DNA from 2 places in the Streptomyces longhuiensis genome. Region 2 is predicted to be linked to the other one. Evidence: riboswitches for the same ligand, from Rfam matches in the RefSeq annotation. Region 2 holds a riboswitch; the other holds the start of a gene.
The links. Region 2 has a riboswitch for thiamine pyrophosphate ahead of thiO (glycine oxidase ThiO). Riboswitches for the same ligand answer to the same signal wherever they lie in the genome.
Positions count from the first base shown of each region.

Region 1 (4,203 bases), 5.6 Mb from region 2:
TCGGCCTGGATCCCGGCGCCACCGCCCGAGTCCGAACCGGCGACGGTCAGGACGCGGGGCGGCGCGACGCGTCCGGTGCTCGCGGGGGCGGTCATGCGCGGGCCTCCTGCTGCGGTGCGGTCCGGGTGCGGGCGGTCGGGCGGCGCAGCCTGAGGGGCGCGTACACGACGAGTGCGGCGACGAAGGCCACGTAGTACGCGAGGTCGGCGCCGTGCAGGGCCTTGGCGACCGGGCCCACGTACAGGCCGCTGTCCATGAACGGGACCGCGGCGGCGAAGGCGGCGACGAAAGCGAGGAGTCCGGGCCACCAGGGCTGCGGCCGGGCGCTCTCGGCGGCCAGGTCGACCGGCGCGCCGCCCCGGGCCCTGGCGCGCGCGAACCAGTCGACGGCCACGACCGCGACGAACCCGGGGATCCAGTAGCCGACGAACAGCAGCACGTTCTGGAAGCGGGCCGCGGTGTCGGCGGCGTGCATCCACAGCACCAGCGGGAAGCCGAGCACCGCGGCGAGCGCCGCCGCGAGCGGCCGCGGGACCCGGACGCCGATCGTCTGCAGGGCCAGCGAACCGCTGTAGTCGTTCATGGCGTTGCTGCACAGGGCCGCGAGCGCCACGGCGAGCAGCCCGAAGGAGCCGAGGACGCCCCCGCCGAGCAGCTCGTCGACCCCGCGCGCGGTCTGGTCGGTGAACACGGAGGCGCCCCACAGCCCGAGCGCCTGGACGGCGACGAAGGAGACGGTGACGCCGAGGAGCGTGAACCAGAACATGCGCTTACGGGATGTGGCGGCCGGGAGATAGCGGCTGAAGTCGCTGGCGTAGGGGGCCCAGGACACGGACAGGCTGAGCGCGATCGTGCTGGTGAGGACGAACGCGCCGGCCTGGTCGGCCCCGTGCGCGGTCCCGGTGGTGACCGGATGGACACCGTCGAGGAGCTTGACGGCCAGAACCACGAACGCGGCGGCCAGTACGAAGGTCATCAGCTTCTGGAGCCGGTGGACGGCCTCGTAGCCGAGCACGCCGAGCGCGCCCTGCGCCAGCATCATCACGAGCACGCCGACCCAGAAGGGCCAGCCGCACAGCCGGGCGAGCGCGTCACCGCCGAACAGACCGATCAGCGCGTCCCAGGCGACCGACGACAGCCACTGCAGGGCGCCGGGCACCGCGACGGCCCGGCCGAACGCGAGCCGCGCCAGCGGGAGCTGTCCCGCGCCGGTCGCGCTGCCCCACGTACCGAGATACGCGGTGGGCACGGCGCCGATCAGAGTGCCGATGACGACGGCGGCCAGCGCGGTGGCGAAGTCCAGGCCGAGCGCGATGCCGACGGTGCCGGTGAAGACGCCGGTCATGGTCAGGTTCGGGGCGAACCACACGGTGAACAGGCGCCCGGCGCCGCCGTAGCGGTGGCTCTCGGGGACCGGCGCGATCCCGCGGGCCTCGACCCGCAGGTCACCGGGCGCGGCGGGCATCCGCCCGTCGAAGACGGAGCGCGGTCCGGTGGTCCCGGTGCTGCTCGGGGCATGGGGCAACGACATTGGCTGACATCCCTCCGCCAGTGCTAACTGGTTCAGGTTCGACGGGTGTGATCTCAGCCCTCGTGCGGGGCACCCCGTGTCCGGTACGTCGGCAAGGGTAGCTTCCCCGTCCCGGGAGGCACAGCAGGGGGCGGTGACCCACGCGTCGGAGACGTGTCCCAGCGGGAGCGGGGGCTCAGAAACGAGGCTCAGAAGTGCGTGGTGATGCCGAAGGCGCCGCGCTGAAGTGCCATGTCGTGAACGTCCCGTTCACGAGGTTCATACCCTTGATGGAAGTCGACCTGCCGTTGGGCCGACAGACACGGCACGGTGACCCCGCCGATGGTGCCGGTCACGAAGCACGCGGCCGGTACACGAACGGACTTCGCGGATCGGGGGAGAACTGGACGGCGGTTCCGTCCGGGGCGAAGGCCAGTGGGTGTGCAGATCGATGTCGCGGCCGTCGGGAGTCGAGAGCACGAAGGGTTCCGGTCGCGCGTCGAGGGTCTCGGTGAAACCCTCGAGGGCCAGGGAGGCGACGACGCGGGGCTCCTGCTCCTGTCGGTACGTCAGATCCAGGTCGCCGTGTGCACGGGTCTGCTCGCCGACGAGCGCGTCGATGCCCCAGCCCCCGCCGATCCACACGTCGACGTCCGCCCGTCGTAGCGCCGCCAGAATGCCCAACACGCCCTCGCAGCCGATCATGTGGCGTCCGCAGGGGGAAGGCGACCCGGCGGCCGGCAGCGCGCGAAGGGCTTCCGGCGGCCCGGCGATCATGGAGGTCGGTGCCTTCGCGTCCCGGACGACGGCCCACGCCTCCGCGTGGCCGTCGATCCACCGGAAGTGCTCGAGCGTCAGATCGCGCGCGGCAGAGGACATGGGCGGGAGTCTCGCGATCGGCGGGCCGGACGGCAAGCCCGTATCGGCCGTTGTCCGGGGCGGCGGCAGGCCGGCCGCGGAGCTACGCGGCCGGGTTCTCGCTCAGGAGCAGTGCCGTGCCGAGTTCGGCGAGGCGGTCGGCGAGGTCCGGGCGGTCGCCTGTGGACCCTGTACGGGCCGCGTTGTCGATGACCGTCAGCACCGCGGTGACGACGATCCTGGCCTCGGCGGCGTCGAGCCCTGGGCGCACCTCGTCGAGCAGCCGCACCCACAGTGCCAGGTACTCCCGCTGATTCTGCCGGGCCGCCTTGCGCTCCTTCTCGGGGAGCTGGTCCAGTTCGCCGATCAGCAGGCCGATCAAGTGGCTCTGGCTCAGGGCGAAGTCGATGTACGAGCGCAGCAGCCGGTCGAGGGTCTGGCGCGGCGTGCCGGACGTGGCGAGTGCCTGTGCCGTGCCCGCGCGTCGCTGCTCGCCGCCGCGCATCACGGCGGCCACGAGCAGATCGGTCTTGGTCGGGAAGTGCTTGTAGATGCTGGGGCCCGTCGCTCCGGCGGCCTCGCCGATGTCGTCGGTGCTCACGGACTGGAAGCCCCGCTCGTCGAAGAGACGGATCGCCTCGACGAGGATCTCCTCTCGGCGGGAGACCGCGAGGTCCGCGTATCCGCCCGTCGCGGTTCCCGCCTCGGCGGCGGGACGAGCCCCGAGGGGGCAGTGCGCGGCGGCGTACGCGAGCCGGTACAGGAGCTCCTCGAAGCGGCGGCGCGGCAGCGACGTGCGGTGCCAGGAGATGGAGCCGAACACCGACAGGACGGACCACGCGAGGAGTTGCCGGTCGGACTCGTCGAGGCCCGGGCGCTCGTCCCCGATCAGTGCGGCGATCCGGTCGGCGACGTCGTTGAGGGCGCGCCGCTGTTCCTTGCGTCGGTCCTCCGGCAGGTGCCTGGCCTCGCGCTGCCACAGGACGGCCGAGCCGCGCCGGTCCATGGTCTCGTTGGCCGTCGCACGGAGATAGGTGTCCAGGTCGGGGGCCGCGTCGAGGGACACCGAGATCGCGCTGACCGTGGCGTCCACGACGTGGAGCAGCAGGTCGGGCTTGCCGCGGAAGTGCCGGTAGAGAGCAGGGGCGGTGATGCCCACCTCGGCCGCGACATCGGCCACCGAGACGTTGTGATAGCCGCGCTCGCGGAAGAGGCCGGACGCGGCGGCGACGATCCGGGCTTTACGGTCCGGGGGTCTGCGCGCGGTCGTCCGCCCCGACGCTTCCGTCTGCATCCCAGTTCGCCCCTCGCCGTCGTCCACTTCGGCAAAGGTACAACATCCGGGCGACCCGGTGATCAACAAGCGGGCTGGACGGCATGTCGTTAGAGGTAAATCACTCAGCTGCTCCACACCCTCGTCACTCTGAAGAATCAGCGTCCAACGTGTTGTGTGGGATGGTTAGGGATGCTTCACTTCCTGGTCACATCAGCCCCGTGGATCAGGGAGGGCCGTCATGGCCGTCGATCGACAAGAAGTGCCCGGCCCGCCGTCGGTGACCGCCGCCGGGTTCCCCGCGCCCGCCGTGAAGCGCAGGGCGTGGTACGTCCTCGCCCTGCTCGTCTGTCTGATGCTCGTCAACTTCGCGGACAAGGTCGTCGTGGCCCTGTCCGGCGTGGGGATGAAGAAGGAACTCGGTCTGGACGGCTCCCAGTTCGGTGTCATCCAGAGCAGTTTCTTCTGGCTCTTCGCCGTCGGTTCCGTGCTCGGTGGCTGGCTCGGGGGCAAGGTGCGGGCGCGCTGGCTGCTGGCCGGGATCGCCGCGGTATGGGCGCTC
Region 1 is NZ_CP085173.1:8,722,724-8,726,926, forward strand. It holds gene thiD (bifunctional hydroxymethylpyrimidine kinase/phosphomethylpyrimidine kinase) at 1-95, opposite strand, end outside; gene LGI35_RS39700 (purine-cytosine permease family protein) at 92-1,531, opposite strand; TPP riboswitch at 1,524-1,618, opposite strand; partial or broken gene LGI35_RS39705 (nucleotidyltransferase domain-containing protein) at 1,720-2,215, opposite strand; gene LGI35_RS39710 (TetR/AcrR family transcriptional regulator) at 2,472-3,662, opposite strand; gene LGI35_RS39715 (MFS transporter) at 3,883-4,203, shown strand, end outside.
Region 1: it holds a riboswitch for thiamine pyrophosphate, as region 2 does, so the genes downstream of both, LGI35_RS39700 (purine-cytosine permease family protein) here and thiO (glycine oxidase ThiO) in region 2, are expected to answer to the same signal.

Region 2 (4,203 bases):
ACCTGGCCTTCCTTCACCAGCTGCCGCACACGCGTCACCTCCACGCCGAACTGCTCGGCGATGTCGGGGAGGGTGAGCCACTCGGGGACGAGAGCATCGATCTTTGCGTCAATCTCGGTCACAGGACAAGCGTGCCATCCCGGACTGACAGTGGGAAACGCGGCCGCGCAAAAGGGCCCCCGTCCGCGCCGGGCGGTTATACGACGGCGGCCTTCAGGGGACGGGCCGGGTCGCCGATGACCTGCGGGTCCAGCGCGGCGCCGGACTCGATGAGCTTGCGCCCCTGCGCCAGGTCACGCGGGCGGCCCACGGCGAGGACGCCGACGAGACGGCTCTCGCGCAGCCAGCACACGCTCCAGGACGCGCCCTGCGGGTCGCCGCGCCACACGGTCGTGTCCGCGGCCGCGTGATGCCCGGCGTACTGCACGAAGCGGCCGAACTGCTCCGACCAGAAGTACGGCACCGGGTCGTACGTCGCCGGGGTCTCGCCGATGATGTTGGCGGCGACGGTGCGGGGCCCCTGGAGCGCGTTGTCCCAGTGGTGGACCATCAGGCGCTCGCCGTACCGGCCCGATGGGAAGGACGAGCAGTCACCGACCGCGTACACATCGGGCTCGGAGGTGCGCAGGCGGTTGTCCGCCACGACCTCGCGGTGGGCGCCGAGGGTGATGCCGGAGCCGGTGAGCCAGCCGGTGGCGGGGCGGGCCCCGATGCCGACGACGACGGCTCCCGCGGGCACCCGGGTGCCGTCGTCGAGGAGGACGGCACCCGGTTCGACGTGCTCCACGCGCGCGTGGGTGCGCAGCTCCGCCCCCGCGTCCGCGTACCAGGCGGCCATGGGAGCGGCGACGTCCTCGGGCAGCGCCCCGGCCAGCGGCCGCTCGGCCGCCTCGACGACGGTGACCGCGCATCCGGCCTCGCGGGCCGCGGTGGCGAACTCGGCACCGATCCAGCCCGCGCCCACGACGACGATGTCGCGCTGCGCGGCGAGGACGGGGCGCAGACGTTCGGCATCGTCGAGCGTGCGCAGCAGGTGGACGCCCGGGATGTCCTCCGTGCCGGGCAGCCTGATGGGTTCGGCGCCGGTCGCGAGGACGAGGACGTCGTAGGGGGCGGGTCCGGTGGCGGTGTCGAGGGTGTGCTCGGCGGGGCGTACGCCGGTGACCTCGCGGCCCAGTTCGAGCGTGATGTCGAGTGCTTCGAAGTCGACGTCGAAGGCGGACCCCTCGGCCTTGCCGAGCAGGACGGCCTTGGACAGCGGGGGCCGGTCGTACGGCTGGTGGGGTTCGGCGCCGATCAGCGTGACGGCGCCGGTGAAGCCCTGTTCGCGCAGGGCCACGGCGGTCTGGACCCCCGCCATCCCGGCGCCGACGATGACGACGTGCCGTCCGGCCTGGGGCACCGGTGCCTGGTTCTGGGTCTGCTCGCTCACCGGATCACCATATGCACCTGACATTCAGTCAGTCAGCGGGCCGCGTCACTCCGGTCCCGTGACGTCTTCCACACCGGCCGCCGGTTTGACGGCTGCGGCCCCCGCGCCCGCCCCGTCAGGCGCCGGGGACCTCTTCGACGACGCTCGTCCCGCTGCCCGCCTGCGACTCCCACTCCCACGTCTCGTCCAGCCGCACCCGCCCGTCGGGAAGATCCACGACGAGCGAGACACAGTGCCCGGAGGAGGTCGTCGCGTCCGTCTTCAGCTGTACGTACCTGAAGTCGATCCGGTCGCCCTCACGGGTGCCCACGAGGTGGCCGCGCACCACGTCCCCGCCCGCGTACTCGGCCCAGACCCGGCCGTCCTCCTCGTGGTACGCGAACCGCGTCCGCGTACCCACCTGACCTGGAGCCTGGTCGGCGACCGGGGCGAGGACGAGTCCGTCGAGCGAACGGGCCATGCGGGCGGGCTCCCTTACTGGGCGTCGGGAAAGCGATCGAGGGGGTTAGGGTGGCCACCGTAAAGCACTCGCGGGAGTCCGGACGTACCGGGCTGAGAGGGAGGCTGGGACGGCCTCCGACCGTACGAACCTGATCCGGGTCATGCCGGCGAAGGGAGGGGCTGGACGCCCATGTCGCGTACTTCAGAAGGCTTCGACGTCCTGGTCGTGGGCGGCGGGATCATCGGTCTCGTCACCGCGTGGCGGGCCGCGCAGCGCGGGCTGCGCACCGCGGTCGTGGACCCCGAACCGGGCGGCGGGGCCGCTCAGGTGGCGGCCGGGATGCTCGCCGCCGTCACCGAACTGCACTACGGCGAGGCCGAACAGACCCTCCTCGGCCTCAACGTGGAGTCCGCGCGCCGCTATCCGGCGTTCGCGGCCGAGCTCTCCGAGGCCACCGGGCTCGACCTCGGCTACCGCGCGTGCGGCACCCTCGCCGTCGCGCTCGACTCGGACGACCGCGCGCACCTTCGGGAACTGCACGCCCTCCAGCACAAGTCGGGCCTGGACTCGGAGTGGCTGTCGGGCCGTGAGTGCCGGCGCCTCGAACCGATGCTGGCCCCGTCCGTGCGGGGCGGCCTGCGCGTCGACGGCGACCACCAGATCGACCCGAGACGCCTCGCGAAGGCCCTTGTAGCGGCCTGCGAGCTGGCCGGGGTGCGGTTCCACCGGCAATGGGCCGAGCGACTGGCAGTCGTCCGTGAGGCCGCGCGCGGCGTGGTCCTCGCCGACGGCACCGGGCTCGACGCGGACCAGGTCGTCCTCGCCGGCGGCAGCCTCAGCGGCAGGCTCGCCGGGGTCCCGGACGACGTGCTGCCGCCGGTGCGCCCGGTGAAGGGGCAGGTGCTGCGCCTGGCCGTGCCGAAGGTGTACGCGCCGTTCCTGAGCCGCACCGTGCGCGCCGTCGTGCGCGGCGGCAACCTCTACCTGGTGCCCCGGGTCAACGGCGAGCTCGTCGTCGGGGCCACCAGCGAGGAGCTCGGCTGGGACACGACGGTCACCGCGGGCGGCGTCTACGAGCTGCTGCGCGACGCCCACGAGCTGATGCCCGGCATCACGGAACTGCCGCTGACGGAGACCCGCGCGGGCCTGCGCCCCTGCTCCCCCGACAACGCCCCGATCCTCGGCCCGACCGCACTGCCGGGCCTGCTGCTCGCCACCGGCCACTACCGCAACGGCGTGCTGCTCACGCCGGTCACCGGCGACTCCATGGCCCACGTGCTCGCCACCGGCGAACTCCCCGAAGTGGCCCGCCCCTTCACCCCGCGGCGCTTCGACGCCGTCCCCGCACCCGTCTCTGTGGAGCAGTCCGTATGACCGTGTCCGTCACCCACGTGTCCGTGAACGGCGAGGGCCGCCAGGTCGCCCCGGGCACCACGCTCGACGCCCTCGTCTCCGCGCTGACCAGCGCACCGTCCGGCGTCGCCGCCGCACTCAACGAAACCGTCGTCCCGCGCACCCAGTGGGCCGTCACCGCACTCACGGACGGGGACCGCGTCGAGGTCCTCACCGCGGTCCAGGGAGGCTGACCCATGGCTGACGACTCCTTGGTCATCGGCGGTACGTCCTTCTCGTCCCGGCTGATCATGGGCACGGGCGGGGCGCCCAGCCTCGACGTCCTGGAACGCTCCCTCGTCGCGTCCGGCACGGAGCTGACGACCGTCGCGATGCGGCGCGTGGACGCGAGCGTGCAGGGCTCCGTGCTCTCCGTCCTCCAGAAGCTGGGGATCCAGGTGCTGCCGAACACGGCGGGCTGTTTCACCGCCGGTGAGGCCGTCCTGACCGCCCGCCTCGCACGCGAGGCGCTCGGCACCGACCTGGTCAAGCTGGAGGTCATCGCGGACGAGCGCACCCTGCTGCCCGACCCGATCGAGCTCCTGGACGCGGCGGAGATCCTCGTCGACGACGGCTTCACCGTGCTGCCGTACACGAACGACGACCCGGTGCTCGCGCGGAAGCTGGAGGACGTGGGCTGCGCCGCGGTCATGCCGCTCGGCTCCCCCATCGGCTCCGGGCTCGGCATCCGCAACCCGCACAACTTCCAGCTGATCACCGAGCACGCGCGCGTGCCGGTGATCCTGGACGCGGGCGCCGGGACGGCGTCCGACGCGGCGCTCGCGATGGAGCTGGGATGCGCCGGTGTGATGCTCGCCTCGGCGGTCACCCGCGCGCAGGAGCCGACCCTGATGGCGGAGGGCATGCGGCACGCGGTCGAGGCGGGGCGGCTGGCGTTCCGGGCGGGCCGGATCCCCCGCAGGCACTTCGCCGAGGC
Region 2 is NZ_CP085173.1:3,090,967-3,095,169, forward strand. It holds gene LGI35_RS14445 (Rv2175c family DNA-binding protein) at 1-122, opposite strand, end outside; gene LGI35_RS14450 (NAD(P)/FAD-dependent oxidoreductase) at 197-1,432, opposite strand; gene LGI35_RS14455 (avidin-fold protein) at 1,548-1,892, opposite strand; TPP riboswitch at 1,953-2,066, shown strand; gene thiO (glycine oxidase ThiO) at 2,064-3,248, shown strand; gene thiS (sulfur carrier protein ThiS) at 3,245-3,460, shown strand; gene LGI35_RS14470 (thiazole synthase) at 3,464-4,203, shown strand, end outside.